DNA from 2 places in the Paenibacillus sp. B46(2026) genome. Region 2 is predicted to be linked to the other one. Evidence: a T-box and tRNA genes for the amino acid it is inferred to sense, from the RefSeq annotation. Region 2 holds a T-box; the other holds one or more tRNA genes.
What was found. The T-box of region 2 lies ahead of trpS (tryptophan--tRNA ligase). A T-box ahead of a tRNA ligase gene usually reads a tRNA of that ligase, here a tRNA-Trp.
Positions count from the first base shown of each region.

Region 1: it encodes a tRNA-Trp, which carries the amino acid that the T-box ahead of trpS (tryptophan--tRNA ligase) is inferred to sense. The anticodon was not compared.

Region 1 covers NZ_CM165907.1:5,658,957-5,669,635, forward strand. Annotated here, with positions in the region: gene AC1S8V_RS25095 (helix-turn-helix domain-containing protein) at 1-1,632, shown strand, start outside; tRNA gene AC1S8V_RS25100 (tRNA-Asn) at 1,701-1,776, opposite strand; gene AC1S8V_RS25105 (class I SAM-dependent methyltransferase) at 2,082-3,008, opposite strand; tRNA gene AC1S8V_RS25110 (tRNA-Leu) at 3,177-3,255, opposite strand; tRNA gene AC1S8V_RS25115 (tRNA-Cys) at 3,262-3,335, opposite strand; tRNA gene AC1S8V_RS25120 (tRNA-Gly) at 3,342-3,416, opposite strand; tRNA gene AC1S8V_RS25125 (tRNA-Gln) at 3,421-3,495, opposite strand; tRNA gene AC1S8V_RS25130 (tRNA-His) at 3,518-3,590, opposite strand; tRNA gene AC1S8V_RS25135 (tRNA-Trp) at 3,620-3,693, opposite strand; tRNA gene AC1S8V_RS25140 (tRNA-Tyr) at 3,700-3,785, opposite strand; tRNA gene AC1S8V_RS25145 (tRNA-Thr) at 3,795-3,870, opposite strand; tRNA gene AC1S8V_RS25150 (tRNA-Phe) at 3,891-3,966, opposite strand; tRNA gene AC1S8V_RS25155 (tRNA-Asp) at 4,062-4,139, opposite strand; tRNA gene AC1S8V_RS25160 (tRNA-Met) at 4,166-4,239, opposite strand; tRNA gene AC1S8V_RS25165 (tRNA-Val) at 4,257-4,332, opposite strand; tRNA gene AC1S8V_RS25170 (tRNA-Glu) at 4,400-4,471, opposite strand; tRNA gene AC1S8V_RS25175 (tRNA-Ser) at 4,481-4,572, opposite strand; tRNA gene AC1S8V_RS25180 (tRNA-Asn) at 4,576-4,651, opposite strand; rRNA gene AC1S8V_RS25185 (23S ribosomal RNA) at 4,720-7,647, opposite strand; rRNA gene AC1S8V_RS25190 (16S ribosomal RNA) at 8,016-9,568, opposite strand; gene AC1S8V_RS25195 (nucleotidyltransferase-like protein) at 10,027-10,679, opposite strand, start outside.
Region 2 covers NZ_CM165907.1:5,534,848-5,545,526, reverse strand. Annotated here, with positions in the region: gene ylbJ (sporulation integral membrane protein YlbJ) at 1-705, opposite strand, end outside; gene AC1S8V_RS24615 (hypothetical protein) at 858-1,022, shown strand; gene AC1S8V_RS24610 (globin domain-containing protein) at 1,267-1,644, shown strand; gene AC1S8V_RS24605 (DUF2225 domain-containing protein) at 1,688-2,419, shown strand; gene AC1S8V_RS24600 (hypothetical protein) at 2,432-2,665, opposite strand; gene AC1S8V_RS24595 (YycC family protein) at 2,662-2,832, opposite strand; gene AC1S8V_RS24590 (M3 family oligoendopeptidase) at 3,134-4,933, shown strand; gene AC1S8V_RS24585 (O-methyltransferase) at 5,206-5,619, shown strand; gene AC1S8V_RS24580 (alpha/beta-type small acid-soluble spore protein) at 5,698-5,931, opposite strand; gene AC1S8V_RS24575 (aldose epimerase family protein) at 6,137-7,111, opposite strand; T-box leader at 7,358-7,626, shown strand; gene trpS (tryptophan--tRNA ligase) at 7,700-8,692, shown strand; gene AC1S8V_RS24565 (hypothetical protein) at 8,811-9,011, opposite strand; gene AC1S8V_RS24560 (alpha/beta-type small acid-soluble spore protein) at 9,132-9,353, shown strand; gene AC1S8V_RS24555 (metal-dependent hydrolase) at 9,471-10,451, opposite strand.

The sequences.
Region 1 (10,679 bases), 120 kb from region 2:
ACGGAAGCCAGCATAATTAGACTATCTCCCATCACATTTTCAACAGGCTTTGAAGAACGTGAAGTCAAGATCGCCGATACAAGCTATTCTCTGACGTATAGCCCTTCTACCTTAAAAGGATGGACTTATGTACTAATCTCACCTACCAACATTCTGACACAAGAATATATCGATATCGGATTACACACCTTGTATATCAGTATCTTTCTGCTTATGCTTTCATTATTGCTCGCATGGCTCGGCTCCAAACGAATGCATATTCCAATTCGTAAACTTTTAACCCAACTTGGTGACAACCACTTGTCCAAAGATGGCGGCACTTTGACTCAGCAATCACCAGAGCTCTCTGATGAGTTCGAACAGATCAGAGCAGGGGTCTCACAATTATCTGCCTCTCGCTCCCAATTAGAGAACACACTTAATATGCATCTGTTGCAGATTCGCAATCATTTTATGATGAATCTGTTCCAGGGCAAGAGCCCTGTTCATACTCTTCATGACACCCTCAATGAATATGGCTACACGCATCAGGTTCGGGAATGGCAACAAATTGCTGTTATTACACTACAGGCCGATCTCGTTAATCATACAAAATATAGTGCTAGTGATCGTGACCTCTTATTATTTGCTATTCAAAATATATTGGAGGAAACGGTTGTGCATAACCAGCAATTGCTTCCCTTTGTGCTGGAACATACGGTAGGCACGGTGATTGGCACCGTGGAACAGGATCAGTTTATTTTTTCACAACAGCTATATGTATTAACAGAACAGTTACAACAACAGATTAATGAGATTTTAGCTCTTCAAGTCAGTATAGGTTTCAGCCAGCCGCACAGCTCCCTATATCACATCCCTCAAGCTTATACAGAAGCCATGGAAGCATTGAGGCATCGGATGAAGCTGGGAACAGGCATTATTTTTCAATATGAGAACATAGATCATAATGCTCCCACTTGGTCCGTGACCTACCCGGAATCATTGGAATATTCGTTGATCCAAGCTATTCAAAGTGCGGACGAAGTCCAGGCCTCTACTCTTCTGCAACAGCTGCTTGAAATGATCTTTGGTATGGAGTGTACACCAGAGGAATATCAGGTGGCTCTTATGAGGCTGCTGACGCATATTTTGCAAATGACTCAGGAATCCGGTATTCGTCTTGGACAGATCACCCAAGGCCATGGATCGATGTTTCATGAACTTCATGGTTTGCAGTACGCCGCTGAAGTTGAGGATTGGTTTAACCATCAAGTCATCTTGCCCATCATTCAGGTTTTTAAAGCAAGACAGTATGCCCAGTATCAGCATATATCAGAGAAGATGATTGCCATGATTCATCAAGATTATGATAAGGATCTGACGCTTGAGGAATGTGCCGTGAAGCTTCACTACAATGCCAATTACTTAAGTAGTGTTTTCCGCAAAGAGACCGGCTGTGCATTTAGTGAATATCTGACCAAGTACCGATTTAACATCGCTAAAAAATGGCTGGACGAAAGTGATCTAACCGTTAAAGATATCGCAGCACGACTTCGGTACAACAATCCGCAAAACTTTATCCGATCATTTCGTAAATGGGAAGGAATCACCCCCGGTCAGTACCGGGAGCGCAAACAAAAAGCAGAAGTGTAGAACAGAAATTAGAAAAGGAGCACGATTGTAAGTCGTGCTCCTTCGTCCAGCTCGGTCACCTCTCCATATGGCTCCCCGAACAGGGGTCGAACCTGTGACAAGTCGATTAACAGTCGAGTGCTCTACCAACTGAGCTATCAGGGAATATGCTTCAGAGATCATTCTCTGAAAACTAGATATGTGTTTTGTTTTTTCGTTGTCTCGAACATCTCCAAATAAATGAGGGTCTGGTTCGAAGCAGTGGATTACTCATTGGCTTTACAAAAAAGAGGGAGCAAATATTCTGCTCCCTTCACTTACAACTTAACTTCTATACTCTTAACTTCATATGTTTCATACGTACATCTTTTTGCGCAGCGATGTGATACTTCCTAGCGTCATCTTAGACGTTAGACTACGTTGTCCGTCTCGATTCCTGACCCTTGTAACACGTACCAATCTTATACGATTTATCGTTTATCCTTGGTACGGACTGTTTTCATATTGGGTTGTTCAAGTTGGATCAGAATTTTACCAAACCTTGCTCCACGTGAGAAGGTCACCATACTATCCTTATATGTATCCCGGATATACTTCTCAGCCAGTCTGAGGGAATCTTCATCTGTTGGTAACTCATACGTATTAAGCCATTCTGGCAGCTTCTCAATAATCTCTTCCACCGGCACTTCAAATGAGTTAACTTCTCTTGTAATGATCATCGTGTATGAATAACCCTTCAAATATAGTAATTGTTGGATATATCCCATATCACCAGCCTTATATGAAGAACTGATCCCAAGTACATCCTTAAGTTCATCCATTAGTGTGTGTTCCTTCTGTCCCGCTATAGTGCTTATATACACATACTTACGAGCACAGTTGATCGCCATCTCAATTGTTTCCCAATCCGACATGGCCGGGCACATGGAAGCAAATGCAAAATCATATTTCTTCTCCCAGCCTTTATCCTGAATGGAGATTTCCTCAAATCGCTCTTTCACGATTTCGATATTAGATTCCAGCTCTGAAGGTATCGTTTCTTTCATGAGTGAGACAAGCAGGTCAGAAGGCTCAACAGCGGTTACCCTTGCTCCCTTTTCAGCAAAAGGAATGGTAAATATGCCTGAGGCCGCTCCAATGTCCAAAATGGACAAGCCCGCGAACTCTACTCCCTGGTTTTCAATCCAGCCCATAATGCGCTCAGACCGCTGTTTTCCTTCTTCAGTAAACGATTGTGCATGATAATCTCTGGCCCACCGCTCAAACGCTTCTTCTGTATTAAATGGTGCACTTTTCTTCTTATATTTTGAACTTCTCGGACGATTCATCCATGCCTCTTCCCATACAGAGAGATTGAATAACAGGTCTGTATCCGGTATATTTTTTTCAGTAGTCACTTTACTTCACTCCTTTATATTAAAGACTTCACTTATCTACAATATACCGGATATAATCATACGTCAATCTTTATTAAAGTCCAACTTTTCTTACTATGCAAAAATCATTTCTTATAAAATAAAAATAGCCCCACAGATTGCATAAGCAATTCGTAGGGCTATTCAATATACCGGCGAGAGGACTCGAACCTCCACGGTTTCCCACTCGATTTTGAGTCGAGCGCGTCTGCCATTCCGCCACGCCGGCATATACTGGAGGCGCCACCCAGATTCGAACTGGGGATAAAGCTTTTGCAGAGCTGTGCCTTACCACTTGGCTATGGCGCCATATCTTGGAGCGGACGACGGGAATCGAACCCGCGACCCTCGCCTTGGCAAGGCGATGCTCTACCGCTGAGCCACGTCCGCATAATGGCTGGGGATATAGGATTTGAACCTATGCATGACGGAGTCAAAGTCCGTTGCCTTACCGCTTGGCTAATCCCCAATAAAAAATGAAAAAACAAAGGGGCGATCGAGGGGAATTGAACCCCCGAATGCCGGATCCACAAACCGGTGCGTTAACCACTTCGCCACGATCGCCACAAAAAGTTAATTTTCTAAAATTTAATTGGCAGGGGCAGCAGGAATTGAACCCACACCAACGGTTTTGGAGACCGTTGTTCTACCTTTAAACTATGCCCCTAAAAACTGGTGGAGGATGATGGATTCGAACCACCGAACCCGTACGGGAGCAGATTTACAGTCTGATGCGTTTGGCCACTTCGCTAATCCTCCAGGATTACATGGTGCCGGCGAGAGGACTTGAACCCCCAACCTACTGATTACAAGTCAGTTGCTCTACCAGTTGAGCTACACCGGCATATTAAATTGTTTTAAAAATGGTGGCTCGGGACGGAATCGAACCGCCGACACGAGGATTTTCAGTCCTCTGCTCTACCGACTGAGCTACCGAGTCATAATAAAGTCTAATCTCATTTCCTTACACTTTATATAGGGCATCAGTGCCATACAGCAGATGTAGCGAACATTTTGCCTCATGTAAAGATTAAATGGCGGAACCGACGGGATTCGAACCCGCGATCTCCTGCGTGACAGGCAGGCATGTTAGGCCAACTACACCACGGTTCCAGATCACTTTCTCAAGGAAAGTCTAATTGCGGGGGCAGGATTTGAACCTGCGGCCTTCGGGTTATGAGCCCGACGAGCTACCGGGCTGCTCCACCCCGCGTCGTTATAAAAGTTATATGGTGGAGGCTGAGGGGATCGAACCCCCGACCCTCTGCTTGTAAGGCAGATGCTCTCCCAGCTGAGCTAAGCCTCCGAACAACACATTTATGATCTTACCATAATCTTATTGTAAAAATCAACTTCTTTTTTTGAAGTTAATATGACCCGTAGGGGATTCGAACCCCTGTTACCTCCGTGAAAGGGAGGTGTCTTAACCCCTTGACCAACGGGCCTTAATATTATGGCGGAGAGAGAGGGATTCGAACCCTCGAGACGCTTGTGACGCCTACACGATTTCCAATCGTGCTCCTTCGGCCAGCTCGGACACCTCTCCATATGGCTCCCCGAACAGGGCTCGAACCTGTGACAACTCGATTAACAGTCGAGTGCTCTACCAACTGAGCTATCAGGGAATATGCTTCAGAGATCGTTCTCTGAAAACTAGATTCGAAACGAAACCTGCGAATTATCACTTGCATATTTGGATAAGCCCTCGACCGATTAGTACTGGTCAGCTCCATGCATTGCTGCACTTCCACCCCCAGCCTATCTACCTCGTCGTCTTCAAGGGGTCTTACATACTGGGAAATCTCATCTTGAGGGGGGCTTCACGCTTAGATGCTTTCAGCGTTTATCCCTTCCGTACATAGCTACCCAGCGGTGCTCCTGGCGGAACAACTGGTACACCAGCGGTACGTCCATCCCGGTCCTCTCGTACTAAGGACAGCTCCTCTCAAATTTCCTACGCCCACGACAGATAGGGACCGAACTGTCTCACGACGTTCTGAACCCAGCTCGCGTACCGCTTTAATGGGCGAACAGCCCAACCCTTGGGACCTACTTCAGCCCCAGGATGCGATGAGCCGACATCGAGGTGCCAAACCTCCCCGTCGATGTGGACTCTTGGGGGAGATAAGCCTGTTATCCCCAGGGTAGCTTTTATCCGTTGAGCGATGGCCCTTCCATGCGGTACCACCGGATCACTAAGCCCGACTTTCGTCCCTGCTCGACTTGTAGGTCTCGCAGTCAAGCTCCCTTATGCCTTTGCACTCTTCGAATGATTTCCAACCATTCTGAGGGAACCTTTGGGCGCCTCCGTTACTCTTTAGGAGGCGACCGCCCCAGTCAAACTGCCCACCTGACACTGTCCCCGTACCGGTTTACGGTACCAGGTTAGAACCTAGATACGATCAGGGTGGTATCCCAACGTTGCCTCCACGCAAGCTGGCGCTCACGTTTCAAAGGCTCCCACCTATCCTGTACAGATCGTACCCAAATTCAATATCAAGCTGCAGTAAAGCTCCATGGGGTCTTTCCGTCTTGTCGCGGGTAACCTGCATCTTCACAGGTATTAAAATTTCACCGGATCTCTCGTTGAGACAGCGCCCAAGTCGTTACGCCATTCGTGCGGGTCAGAATTTACCTGACAAGGAATTTCGCTACCTTAGGACCGTTATAGTTACGGCCGCCGTTTACTGGGGCTTCGGTTCACAGCTTCGGGATTGCTCCCTAACCACTCCCCTTAACCTTCCAGCACCGGGCAGGCGTCAGCCCGTATACTTCGCCTTACGGCTTCGCACAGACCTGTGTTTTTGCTAAACAGTCGCTTGGGCCTTTTCACTGCGGCCCCCTCGTGCTATTCACACTACCGGGGCACCCCTTCTCCCGAAGTTACGGGGTCATTTTGCCGAGTTCCTTAACGAGAGTTCTTCCGCGCGCCTTAGAATACTCTTCTCGCCTACCTGTGTCGGTTTGCGGTACGGGCACCATCACCTGGCTAGAGGCTTTTCTTGGCAGTGTGAGATCATGACCTTCGCTACTGTAATTTTCACTCCCCATCACAGCTCAGCCTTACGATGTGCGGATTTGCCTACACATCAGCCTTACTGCTTAGACGGACATCCATCAGTCCGCGTCACTACCCTACTGCGTCCCCCCATTGCTCATAACGGCTTACGGTGGTACAGGAATTTCGACCTGTTGTCCTTCGACTACGCCTTTCGGCCTCGCCTTAGGTCCCGACTTACCCTGAGCGGACGAGCCTTCCTCAGGAACCCTTAGGCTTTCGGCGGATCAGATTCTCACTGATCTTTTCGTTACTCATACCGGCATTCTCACTTGTATAATGTCCAGCGCTCCTTACGGTACACCTTCAACCCTTATACAACGCTCCCCTACCCCTGATGCAAAGCATCAAGCCATAGCTTCGGTGGTGTGTTTAGCCCCGTTACATTTTCGGCGCAGAGTCACTCGACCAGTGAGCTATTACGCACTCTTTCAATGATGGCTGCTTCTAAGCCAACATCCTGGTTGTCTGTGCAACTCCACATCCTTTCCCACTTAACACACACTTGGGGACCTTAGCTGATGGTCTGGGCTGTTTCCCTTTTGACAATGGATCTTAGCACTCACTGTCTGACTCCCGGAAGTAAGTCTATGGCATTCGGAGTTTGACTGAGCTTGGTAACCCTTGCGGGCCCCGCACCCAATCAGTGCTCTACCTCCACGACTCTGTTTTCCGAGGCTAGCCCTAAAGCTATTTCGGGGAGAACCAGCTATCTCCGAGTTCGATTGGAATTTCTCCGCTACCCCCACCTCATCCCCGCATTTTTCAACATGCGTGGGTTCGGGCCTCCAGTGCGTGTTACCGCACCTTCACCCTGGACAGGGGTAGATCACCCGGTTTCGGGTCTACGTCCACGTACTCACTCGCCCTATTCAGACTCGCTTTCGCTGCGGCTCCGGCTCTTCACCTTAACCTTGCACGGGAACGTAACTCGCCGGTTCATTCTACAAAAGGCACGCCATCACCCCTAAAACGGGCTCTGACTTTTTGTAAGCACACGGTTTCAGGTTCTATTTCACTCCCCTTCCGGGGTGCTTTTCACCTTTCCCTCACGGTACTGCTTCACTATCGGTCGCTAGGAAGTATTTAGCCTTGGCAGATGGTCCTGCCGGATTCATACGGGGTTTCACGTGCCCCGCACTACTCGGGATCCGTCTCGGAGGGAACCAACTTTCAATTACAGGGCTTTTACCTTCTTTGGCGGGCCTTTCCAGACCTCTTCGCTTAACCGGTTCCTTTGTAACTCCATGTGAGACGTCCCACAACCCCAGAGAGCAAGCTCTCTGGTTTGGGCTTCTCCGCGTTCGCTCGCCGCTACTGACGGAATCACTATTGTTTTCTCTTCCTCAGGGTACTTAGATGTTTCAGTTCCCCTGGTATGCCTCTGCACAACCTATGTATTCAGTTGTGAGTAACTGGAAATTACCCCAGCTGGGTTTCCCCATTCGGACACCCCCGGATCAAAGCTTGCTTACAGCTCCCCGAGGCAGTTTCGTTGTTCGCCACGTCCTTCATCGGCTCCTAGCGCCTAGGCATCCTCCGTGTGCTCTTAGTAGCTTAACCATATTGCTCCGGTTTTGACTGCTCGCTTCCCTTGTTTTGCTTGCGCAAAGCCAAAAGTCGCTCCCATCCAATACCATCGCAAAAGCAATTAACTACCGTTTTTATTGAAACTTGTTTTAACACAAGTTCAGCTAAAAAGGAATGTTCTAATTCGCGTTTGTTTCGTTTCGATATCTAGTTTTCAAAGAACAAGCTCCATGCAAAAGCAAGCTGTTTGAGAGTTTGAGCTCTCAAAACTGAGCAACGAGTGAGTGTTTTGTGCTCTTCATTTCATCCACACCGAAGTGATGGACCGAAATGAATTGCTGTCGCAGGTTCTAAGAACCTGCTGATTTGAATGTTTCCACGCGGGAAACGATTCTCCATAGAAAGGAGGTGATCCAGCCGCACCTTCCGATACGGCTACCTTGTTACGACTTCACCCCAATCATCTATCCCACCTTCGGCGGCTGGCTCCTTGCGGTTACCCCACCGACTTCGGGTGTTATAAACTCTCGTGGTGTGACGGGCGGTGTGTACAAGACCCGGGAACGTATTCACCGCGGCATGCTGATCCGCGATTACTAGCAATTCCGACTTCATGCAGGCGAGTTGCAGCCTGCAATCCGAACTGAGACCGGCTTTGTTGGGATTGGCTCCATCTCGCGATTTCGCAGCCCGTTGTACCGGCCATTGTAGTACGTGTGTAGCCCAGGTCATAAGGGGCATGATGATTTGACGTCATCCCCACCTTCCTCCGGTTTGTCACCGGCAGTCTATCTAGAGTGCCCACCCGAAGTGCTGGCAACTAAATATAAGGGTTGCGCTCGTTGCGGGACTTAACCCAACATCTCACGACACGAGCTGACGACAACCATGCACCACCTGTCTCCTCTGTCCCGAAGGAAAGATACATCTCTGTACCGATCAGAGGGATGTCAAGACCTGGTAAGGTTCTTCGCGTTGCTTCGAATTAAACCACATACTCCACTGCTTGTGCGGGTCCCCGTCAATTCCTTTGAGTTTCAGTCTTGCGACCGTACTCCCCAGGCGGAGTGCTTAATGTGTTAACTTCGGCACCAAGGGTATCGAAACCCCTAACACCTAGCACTCATCGTTTACGGCGTGGACTACCAGGGTATCTAATCCTGTTTGCTCCCCACGCTTTCGCGCCTCAGCGTCAGTTACAGCCCAGAGAGTCGCCTTCGCCACTGGTGTTCCTCCACATATCTACGCATTTCACCGCTACACGTGGAATTCCACTCTCCTCTTCTGCACTCAAGTCACCCAGTTTCCAGTGCGATCCGGGGTTGAGCCCCGGGATTAAACACCAGACTTAAATGACCGCCTGCGCGCGCTTTACGCCCAATAATTCCGGACAACGCTTGCCCCCTACGTATTACCGCGGCTGCTGGCACGTAGTTAGCCGGGGCTTTCTTCTCAGGTACCGTCACCTTGAGAGCAGTTACTCTCCCAAGCGTTCTTCCCTGGCAACAGAGCTTTACGATCCGAAAACCTTCATCACTCACGCGGCATTGCTCCGTCAGGCTTTCGCCCATTGCGGAAGATTCCCTACTGCTGCCTCCCGTAGGAGTCTGGGCCGTGTCTCAGTCCCAGTGTGGCCGATCACCCTCTCAGGTCGGCTACGCATCGTCGCCTTGGTGAGCCGTTACCCCACCAACTAGCTAATGCGCCGCAGGCCCATCCCCAAGTGACAGATTGCTCCGTCTTTCCAGTTCTCTTCAGGCGAAGAAAACAACTATTCGGTATTAGCTACCGTTTCCGGTAGTTGTCCCAAACTTGAGGGCAGGTTGCCTACGTGTTACTCACCCGTCCGCCGCTAAGTATCCAGGAAGCAAGCTTCCTATCAACTCCGCTCGACTTGCATGTATTAGGCATGCCGCCAGCGTTCGTCCTGAGCCAGGATCAAACTCTCCAATAAAGTATTGAAAAGAGCGATAAGCTCATTTTGAATCTGACGAGATTAAAAATCTCATTTGTGCTCCAGTCGATCCAAGCCAAGGCTTGTTTCATACTTTCGCGTTCATTCTGCAAGCAGAACGTTTACTCACTCGTTGTTCAGTTTTCAAAGATCAAACACGATTTGTTTTACTTGTTTTTGTCTCAGCCAAGTTTCGGCGGCGACTTAAATAATGTAACACATTTCGTTTGTTTTCGTCAAGAAGTTTTTTTGATTTCTTTTTTTGAAGCTTTAGTTCTTCACTTTTCCTCTGAAAAATTCATCGTTTGTTGGCGATAATCTCGTTTGAGGAACGAAATATAATGTATCATATATCGCGAATGAGAGTCAACATCTTTTTATAAATTATTAAACAAACAAAAAAGGAAGGTTTCCCCCTCCCTTATGTGATCAATATAATACCAGGCTTTTGAAAAAGGTTATGCCTCAATCCAATACCGAATTTCCCGGCCCTCTCCTCCGATCGATGGCCATCCTGCCGATTCTTTTACAATAGAACGAAAGACCAGCTTGCGCAGAACCAACGGCAGATCTTCCCGAACAAATCTTAACTGCGGATGATGAACAAGCTCATTCATGCTCCACGGCTCCTTGCGACTTCTTAGCACACGCAGCAGCAGTTCTGAGCATTCACTCATTTTGGACATTACCGAAAACTCACAGGCAAGCAGGACAAGCTCTACTCGCTGCTCCAGCGTCTCCGAGCTTACGGTAAGTTCTTGATATAGTTTCCATAAAGCGCGATCCAGATTCTGCACATGTGTCCATACGGCATGATCCGGGTATATCCCCTGTTCAATCAATACAATTCTTGCCCAGTTCCCCAGAGCCTCTAATACATTGTAGTAGGCGTCTACAACATGACCTTCCTGAATATGACGTTTGGCCTCCACATACATCCTCAAGAAACTGGTGAATTCATGAAGCAGCTTCTGCTCGCGCAATTCCGCCCCAAAGGCAGACAATTCTTCTCGCAAATCACTTAAGGTGCTGTCCGCTTCCCAGATAATCTCACCTTCAATCAGACACTGGGTGAGATTATTATGATTCCCGGTAACTACACTACTCTTTA
Region 2 (10,679 bases):
AACTAGCCCCCCTACGATAATAATAAGGCGAAGGGACGAGGAGACTGCGTGGCGCAACAGTTCACCAAATGCCCGTCCGTCAGCCTTTCTTGCTTCATGCATCGTATAGATGGCGCGGGTCAGTCTGTTTCGATGTCTCTCCTCCGATGGGGATGCAGGAGAGGCGCCTGGCTGTGAGCTTTTCGTTGTGCCCCCATGGAAACGCATGAGCACACCCACCAGAAAAGCCGCAGCGTAATGGCTTGCAACCAATAATGGAGCAATGGCAACGTTGTGGAAGAAACCAACGGATACTGCTCCAATCATGAAGATTGGATCGGAGGATGTGGTGAAGGCTACGAGACGCTCTCCTTCTTCCCGGGTAACCAGCTTTTGTTCCCATAATTGGGCGGTCAGTTTAGCCCCTGTGGGATAACCGGATGCACAGCTCACAGCAAATACAAAACCACCGCTTCCGGGTACTCGAAACAATGGACGCATCAGTGGATTCAGTAATGTACCGAGAAAATGAACAATTCCAAAACCGAGCAGCAGCTCGGACAGCACCAGAAAAGGAAAAAGGGAGGGAAACAAGACGTCCCACCAGATGGACAGTCCGCGTACGCCTGCATGCCAGGTTTCCGCTGGAAACAGGACCATCAACACACAAAGGATCAGAAGAGCGAGTGTGACCAGGACATGGGTGATTCGTTGTGGAGCAGCCATGAATTCTTCTCCTTTATTTTTGGAATGGTCGGTGTGCGGCAGTCAGTGGCGCTTTTGCCATCAATATATGAAAAAAAGCGGACAAACAGTACAAAAATATACGTAGAAAGCGCTTGCAAAAGTGGCTGTGTTTTTGAGTGATGTGTGCTAAAATGAGAAAAACGCCTGAACGTCACCTAATTGTCTCCAAGGTGAAATTCAATTCGGATGGAGTGATGATCATGAGTCTTGTCACCGGAATCCTGGTCTGTGCTTTTGTATATGTGATACGTGCCTCGCTTGTACGCTCTGAGGAAGAGGACTGGCGGAGTTATTAATGGAATATCTAGTGCGCCAACCCATACGGTTGGCGCTTTTTTTGTGTAATGTGCTGAAGAAGGTCCTATATACAGATAGCCGGTCATGCATCCTGATGATTTCATGTTATATAGGACTTTTCGGTTTTTTTTGATAGAATGGAGATAAGGGCTTTTGTAGCCTGGATATTGTTACTGTTTTCACAATGTTCACGGAACGTGTAATATATGGCAAAATTCGACATCAGAAAGGGGAATCAGACGAATGAATCCCAGTTTGAGTATTTATGAAAATCTTGGCGGTGAGAAAGGTGTTCGCGCATTGGTTGAAGCTTTCTATCCGATCGTTCAGCAGAATGAGCAACTGGCTCCACTTTTCCCGGAAGATATTCAGCCGGTCATGGACAAGCAGTATATGTTTTTGTCTCAGTTTTTTGGAGGACCAGGACTGTTTTCCGAAGCGTTTGGACATCCAATGATGCGTGCCCGTCATATGCACTTTGAAGTAACGGTTGAACGGGCTGAGGCTTGGCTTGCATGTATGAATCAAGCGTTAACACAGATCGGTGTGGAGGAGCCCTTGCATTCGTTTATCCTGCAGCGTTTATCCGGGCCTGCACATCATTTTGTGAATACACCATAGTTCCGAATATGATTATAAGCGTACGGGAGAGGGATGGAAGCGAGTGGAATTAGAGCCGCTGTATAAGGTGAAAGTGACGTGTCATTATTGCGAAACCGAGTATGACACCTCACGGGTAAGACCGAGCTTGAAAAGACCCTACCGAACGGATTCCGATTTTTGTGCTTACTACAAGCTGGAGAATCCGGATTTTTATGTGGTTCGCATCTGTCCGCAGTGCGGGTTTGCCTCCACGGAGAACGCAACGGAGCATTTGAATGATGCTCAGCGCAAGGCTTTTAAGGAACAGATCGGTAATCGCTGGGTGAAACGTGATTATAGTGGAGCGCGGACATTGGACCAAGCCTTGGCTACGTACAAGCTTGCCTTGCTGTGCGCTCAGGTTATCCAGGAGAAAGACCGTGTTGTCGCTGGCCTGCTGCATCATATTGCCTGGCTGTATCGTTATATGGAGGATCATGCACAGGAACATCGTTTTCTTGAATTTAGCCTTGAGGCTTATGTCAAGGTGTTCGAACGTGAAGGAACGGGTGGCAATGAAGCCAAACTGTTGTATCTGCTCGGGGAATTGAACCGCAGGGTAGGCCGGTTCAATGAAGCAGTGCAGTGGTTCGGCAAGGTCATTCATGACAAGCGGATCACAGATGCGGCTATGATTCGTGCTTCAAGAGAACAATGGGCCGTGCTACGCGAACAGATGATTTCAGGCAAGCTGGAACTCCCAGAAGAGATGCTGGAAGCAGAGAAAGAGGCTACGAAACGTAGCCCCCTTTAGGTTGATCTTACATTAGTTACGGACAGGACGACTGGATAACAAATAGTCACTGTCATTGTCGATCACGGTCATGCTGGCATTACAGCAGGGGAAGACCAGTAATTTCTTTTTTCCTTCGCGAATGAGCACAAGCTCTTTCGGTTTAAGGGGGAGCAGCACATTGCTTGCATGACAGTAAGGGCATTGCTGTACATAGATATCTCCCATGACAATATCGTAAGGCCAGCTGTTCTCAAATGGAATCATTCCTGTTCGCCTTCTGTTGCGGCAGGTTTGGATGCTTCTTGTTTGGCGAGTTCCGCAATCTTCTGCATCAGGATATGTTGGGGCATGTGCATCAGGTGCTCCAAAGGTACGCCCAAGGATTCTGCTAATTTGACGGCTGTATCAGCCGATACTTGTAAAGGTTTCATACGTTTACCTCCTGAAAGTTACTATAAATTAATGTTCAAAAAGTCTGGTTTTCAGTACCGAGAAGATGGAATGAAGATAGAAATGGAGTAGCGGAGCGTAGGGAAACTACGTGAGCAACGGACATTTCGGCTGAATTTCATATTCGATGCTGATGATGCCGTTAGGCATGATTCGTAATCAAAAGTGGACTTTTTGAACAACCTCTATAACTATTTCTCTAGTATAGAGATATGGCACACATAAAACCAGTTTTTAATTCAATCCTAATGATCCAATTTATAGAGAGAGGTGCCTGATTAAATGAAAACGCCATTACACCCCGTATGGGATCTGGAGTCCATTTTTAGTGGAGGTTCTTCCTCCGAGACATTCGCTGCGTATCTGATTGAACTGGAAGAGGATGTACGTAAACTGCAACATCTGTTAAACGAAACACCTGCACCGACTTCATTAGGAGAGACGGCAGCATTTGATCCCATTTTGGAGCTGCTGCAAAGCTGTTATGTCCGCATATCGGAAGGTTCTGCGTTTGTATCCTGCCTCTCATCGCAAAACCAGAAGGACAAGAAGGCAACGCAGCTTCAGGGGGCCATTAGTTCTCTTGCTGCGATGCTGAACGGCAGCAAATCGAAGTTCGATAATACACTTAGTCAGACCTCGGATTCGGTGTGGGACGCTTGGATTGCTCGGGAAGATATCCAGCCGCTGGCATTTGCTTTGAACGAGAGTCGCACGTTGGCTCGTGAGAAGCTGTCGCCGGAACTTGAGGGCCTTGCTCTGGATCTGGGTGTGGATGGTTACCATGGTTGGGGCAAATTCTATAACACCATTGTCAGCAAGGTAAACATTCCATTTGAGCAAGATGGGGAAACGGTGATGCTGTCCGCAGGACAGGCTGCCAACAAGCTGAGCGATAGCGATCGGAATGTACGCGAGACGGTATTCGCAAACTGGGAGCAGGCTTGGACCGATGTCGAAGATTTCTGCGCTGATACGCTGAATCACCTTGCGGGATTCCGTCTGAAGTTATATGAGAAACGTGGCTGGGATGATATCCTCAAAGAACCTCTGGCCATCAACCGGATGTCACGTCAGACACTGGATACGATGTGGGATGTGATTAACGGTGCCAAACCTGCGCTTGTTCAATATCTGGAGCGCAAGGCAGAACTGCTGGGGGTAGACAAGCTCAGCTGGAGCGACGTAGACGCACCTGTAGGCCAATCGAGTGGGAAAATCACTTATGATGAGGCAGCCATCAATATTGTTGAACAGTTTGCCAAGTTCAGTCCTAAACTTTCTTCTTTTGCAGAGATGGCTTTTGAGAAACGCTGGATCGAAGCAGAAGATCGTCCTGGCAAGCGTCCAGGAGGATTCTGTACGTCTTTGCCACTTAGCAAAGCAACCCGAATTTTCATGACCTTCTCCGGGACACCATCTAATGTGTCGACTCTTGCGCATGAACTTGGTCATGGATATCATCAACACATTATGGAAGAGTTGCCTGCGTTGAACCAGCGCTATGCGATGAATGTGGCCGAGACGGCTTCCACGTTTGCCGAACTAATTGTAGCAGATGCCCTGGTACAGGCGGCAACAGATGAACAAGAGAAGCTGGCTTTGCTGGAAGACAAGATACAGCGCAGTGTAGCGTTCTTTATGAACATCCATGCCCGGTTCCTGTTTGAGAATCGTTTCTATGAACAACGCAAAAAAGGCCTGGTCAACGCGGATGAGTTATCCAAATTAATGGTGGAGGCACAGCAGGAAGCGTTCTGTGGTGTACTTGCATCAGATCATCCGCATTTCTGGGCATCCAAACTGCATTTCTATCTGACAGGTGTGCCATTCTATAACTTCCCATACACGTTCGGGTATATGTTCAGTGCGGGAATCTATGCGAGAGCACAGCAGGAAGGAACAGCATTTGCAGATAAATATGATGATTTATTACGTGATACAGGGCGTATGACCGTCGAAGAACTTGCTCAGAAACATCTGGGTACGGATCTGACACAACCGGATTTCTGGCAAAATGCTGCCGACTTGGTTATTGCCGATATTGAGCAGTTTCTGCGGATGACGGCAACCGAAAAATAGGTTGAACACATATATGGAATGGCTGCAATTCGGTGTTAACAGACACGGGATTGCAGCTTTTTTTGTTCGAAATCCTCATTTTGGATTCTCGAATATTTTGTCGTAATTGAGTGAAAAAACTCGGTTTAAGGAAGACGAATGGCAATTAATTGTGCAAGTTGTAGTTATAATTACCCAAGTTTATCATTCTTTGTTGAATGAGCACATTTGTTGTCATATAATGAGTCGTAAGTCCTTGTCGTGTAGGACTATAAGCTTATAGGAGGAGTGTTATTATGAAAATTGAACAGCTTTCATTAGCAAGACAGTTAGATTTGGTGTTCAAAGAGCTTGATCATGAATTATCAGGTTTAGATTCAGGGGTAGTTTTTGTGCAAATACGAAACAACGTAATTGGGAAATTTGGAATTCGACATAATCCGATAACCGGACGCGATGGACAGATGGAAATCGAGGATGGAGGATTGAACGATACCCAAAGGACTTCTTTCCGAGCGATGGCTCTGGAAACTTTGAAATTCAAGCATAATTGGACACATGGAGAAATAGCATATGACTTCACAGTAAGACAAGGTATGATTTTGGTAGATGCAACGATGGAATCTAACTACAATATGGCCAGCCTTATGATTCGTTACCCTAGAACCAATACATACAAGGATTCAGGTATGGAGTCGACTTCATAATTCATTGCACAAGAGAAAGCGGCACTTCCGAAGAAGGCCGCTTTTGTTTTTTACGCTACTTAAGCAAAAATTACGAGCTTACGAACGACCCGATAATTGCTGCTCAGCGATTTGCACCAGACGTTTAGTGATGTATCCACCCAGAGAACCTGTCTCACGGGAAGTATAGTTACCGTAGTAACCATCTTGTGGAATCGTTACACCCAGCTCTTGTGCAGCTTCCATTTTCAATTGTTGCAATGCTGCAGTTGCTTGGGGAACGACCAGGTTGTTGGAGCGGCTACCGCTACCTTGGTTTTGACTTCCGTACATATGTGTCACCTCCTTATGGGTTGGTGATGTTAGTATGGTTAGAGAATACGGAAATATACATGATATGGCGTAAGGGAAAATATGGATGATCATTGGTAGATATGTCATATAAAAAAGCCGACCCAATGCGGGTCGACAAGTTGTATAAGGATATCAAAATATAGGGTCATATGTGCAAAAGCAACATAGAGGATGATCAGCTCGCTTAGTCTGTAGGAGGTATAACCTCAATACGTGTAAATAGCTCAACAGGCTGTTCCGGTTCCAGACGAATTAACCCCGTCTGATCATCCGATAAAGCCAGATTGGGTGCATCCGGGAGCCAAGTGTACGGTTCAATGCACAAGAACTGATCAGATTCGCCTTTGGTAAAGAGAACCCAGTGTTTGAAAAATGCTTCATCTGCTGAATATTTCAATGTATATCCGTCTTGTCTGCGTAAGTAAGCCGTGGCTGGTTCACCTTCGGTAGCTTTCAACAAGGTATCCCAGTTACGTCCCTGCAAGTTGATGCCTTCGTTCAGAGCAGACCATTCACCTAGAGATTCCAGTTCACCTGTGGGTAATTGTTCTTCATTCTGTCCGTATAGTCCGGAAACAGGCAGTTGCAGTGTCCAGTCAGCAGGTTTGCCGTCTAACAAAAACCATGTATGATATCCCATCCCGAAAGGAGCAGGAGTTGAGCTCAGATTGGTGACCCGCAGACGCTGGCTAAATACAGCGTTTTGCAGTCTGAATGTCATCTCGAGCTTCAGGGGAATCGGGAATTGAGCCATCCAGTGCTCTTCATTTTCAGTCAATAATTCAGTCGTAATTGCACAGCCGTCTTCATCTTCCTCAATGTCACTGACACACCAGGATTGGGTACGGTGGAGACCGTGAATATGGTTGTCATTCGCCGTGTTCTGATCGAACTGGTAACGAACACCTTCATATTCGAATTGTCCCCGATGAATGCGTCCAGGTGGAATCAGAAGAGGAACGCCAAAATGGTACGGCTTCTGCAGATAAAAGGCAAGATCGTCTTCATCCGGACGGCGGACGACATCTCGGTCCTGCACTAAATCGCGAATAGAGATAATATTATTTCCAAGACGCGGCAGCAGGGTAATTTCCAATTCACGGCTATGTAGGATATACGTGTCGTAACCATTCCATTGGCCTTTGGTCACTTGTTTCATATCGATGCTCCTTTTCCCACTTGAAATCTGTCTGCAAGCAGTCGTGATGATTAGGCTGCTGCAGGCGTGTCATTGTGTACATGCCAGCTATTTCCTGTTCTACTTCCAGTGAAGCAGGGCTATAGGATAAGCAATTCCATCATAACAGATTTTGATGTGCGGGGTAAAAAAGTTCATCTCATTTTGACATTCGGGCCTGTGCGCATTAAGATGGAACTCTGAAAGCATTTATTAGAATTGAATGACATGAAATCGATGACAGGGATAAGTAGGTCAAGAGAATCCTCTTCAGAAAGCCGGTGGTTGATGCGAACCGGTGTGAGCTCTTTATCGAATGGACCCTTGAGTGTGGATTTGAACAGGCGCAGCCAGAGACGGGCTTGCCTCATTAGAGTCTGCCGTATAATCCACGTTACGGAACAATGAAGGCGATTCTTCAGCTTGACTTGAATTCAGGGTCAGGAGCAATGGAAGAAAAGCGAATAAGGGTGGCACCACGGTCTCACGTCCCTTGCGGATGTGGGGCCTTTTTGCGTTCGCAGAGAATGGCGGAGCTTTTTATTTACAATCAGGGAGGCGTTATGTGCAATGAAAACAGTACTTTCAGGTATTCAACCGAGCGGCAAGCTCACATTAGGTAATTATATTGGTGCAATCAAAAATTTTGTGAAACTTCAGCATGACTATCAGTGTCATTTCATGGTGGTTGATCTTCATGCCATCACCGTGGCTCAAGAGCCAGCAGCATTGCGTGAGCAGTCAGAAGCTGTAGCTGCGCTGTTTATTGCAGCAGGCATTGATCCGTCGAAATCCAATGTATTTCTGCAATCCCATGTACCACAGCACGCGGAACTGGGCTGGTTGATGACAACGCTGACCTCCATGGGTGAGCTTGAGCGTATGACTCAATTTAAGGATAAATCATCCGGTAAAGATTCTGTTGGTGCCGGATTGTTCGTGTATCCATCATTAATGGCGGCTGATATTTTGTTATACAATGCTGACCTTGTGCCAGTAGGTGAGGACCAGAAGCAGCATTTGGAACTGACACGTGATCTGGCAGGACGTTTTAACCACCGTTATGGGGACTACTTCACCATTCCAGATCCGTATATTCCACAGGTGGGTGCTCGGGTAATGTCACTTGATGATGCCTCTTCAAAAATGAGCAAAAGTAACCCTAACGCTGGCAGCTATATAGCTCTACTTGATCCGCCAGATGTTATTCGCAAAAAAATCAGCCGTGCTACTACAGATTCTGGACGCGAAGTGCTATACGATCCGGCGAACAAACCGGAAGTTAGCAATCTGATGAGTATCTACGCTGAATGTGCCGGTATGACGCTTAAGGAAGTAGCAGAGCGTTATGAAGGCAAGATGTATGGTCCGTTCAAAAAGGAACTGGCTGAAGTGGTTGTGTCTGTGATTGAACCTCTACAACAACGGTATAATGAGATTCGTGAGTCTGGCGAATTAGCCGAAGTCTTGGATACGTCAGCCCGCCGTGCAGAAGAAGTAGCTGCTCAAACGCTGGATGCAGTGAAAGAACGTATGGGGTTTGTTCCTAGACGTAAACTGTAGTGCTGAACAAGATCTTCATATGTAACGGGATGAATAGTTAACATGAATAAAGAGGAGCTCTTATTGAAGGACTCCTCTTTATTTTGTACGTTCAGTGTTGAGTTATAAAATGACCTGCTCAAGAAGTAGGCTCTGAAGCAGTCGAGCGCACTTCCTGACGTTCTTTTTTGGCACGAATCACAAATCCCCAACCAATGTTGGCAATGGACAGGACAAATAGTAGTGCAGCAAGCCAACCGGAGTAGGAGATCGTAATTGCTGTAACCGCTAACAAGATAATTGAAGAAAATGCGAACCATAAGGATAAGCCTTTGCTCATTGGGAAAAACCTCCACCTATAAATTTAGTGAAATTCCGTATAACCTGAAGCGTACGAGCCATAATAATCTTGCAAGCTTGCAATACATTACAGACACAGATTGAAAGGAGATTATAAATTATGGCTCAAGGATCTCGTTCTTCAAACAACTTGGTGGTACCTCAAGCGACTGCAGCACTGCAACAATTGAAAATGGAGGCTGCACAGGAACTGGGTGTAACTATCCCACAAGACGGTTACTATGGCAACTACACTTCCCGTGAAACAGGATCTTTGGGTGGATATATCACCAAACGTCTGGTACAAATCGCTGAGCAGTCTCTGGCTGGGTCTGGCAAATAATTTATCTTAACCAAACAGCAACAAAACAGGATAAACAGAAAGCCCGGGGCGGAAACGCTCCGGGCTTTCTCGCGTATCAGTTCCTATGTTTGATTGTGCCTTGCCATGCTCGCTTCGTCAAGGGCGCGCGGATAAAAGTTTTTTATCCATCTTCTCATCGCTTAACCAGCCTACATACGTATCGATCGTTTCGAAATTCCGATCCATAACCACGACAGCGACAAATGGATATTGTTTCCGGTGACGATAACGTACATCTGCCCAGCGAACCTTGTAACCGGCAGGCAATTCTTCAACCTCTGCCACCGCATAGGAGGTGAAGTAAAGGAATGCACTGACTTCGGGCGATTTGCGTGAAGCAGCAACAGCCGCATGTGTAGAAGACGAGGCGTGCAGACTCCATGCCAGATTGGAACCATCCATTTTACCGATCTCATAACTGCCGTCCGCAATTCTTTTTACCACATGCCAGCGATTCCAGGATATCGTCGGAATGACAATGTATCTTACCTGCTCTGGGCTGTTGTCCAGCCGCCTAACCTTTCTGACTGCTTGTGCACGCGCAATCGTCCGCCATACATAATATAAACCTGTCAAGCTATACAACGTAACGAAGAGTGGTGCAGGGGCAAACAGATCAAAGGCCCATAACAGGATGGCCATGACATGAGTGGTGAATAGAAACGGATCAAAAATATGAATGATATTCCAGGCAATCCAGCGTTCGGTAAAAGGCCGGGCTGCTTGGGTTCCATAGGTATTGAACAGATCAGTGAATACGTGAACGCCTACGGCTACAGCAGTCCAAGTGGCAACGTGACCCATAGGGACTCCTGGGAATATCAGTGCAATGACGCCAGTGATGAGCAGAACCCATAACAGGAGAAATGGCAGAGAGTGTGACAGGCCCCGGTGATTCCGAATGTAAAGCGAATTGCTTTTGAGACGTAACGCAGTATCGATGTCAGGGGCTTGGGAACCAGCGATCGTGCCAACCATTACTGCAGCTGCAAGCATGGGGTTGGACGCGACCACAGGATCGATATAAGCCAGACCGGCTAAACCAATCCCCATGACAAAGTGTGTAGAGGTATCCATAACCGTCTCCTTTGTGTGGTGTATCGTTCTAAGGCATATTACTTCTCTATCTAGGTGATACCCATATATAGTGTATAATATCCGCCTGTAAGGATGCAAAACACCCCTAATTTTAAATTAATGCCAATAAATGTATTATATTTAATGAACATACTTGGTTTGTCAAACTATTTCCGCATTTCCTATGATAAACTTTATATCGGATACAGAAAGAAATTTCACCTGATA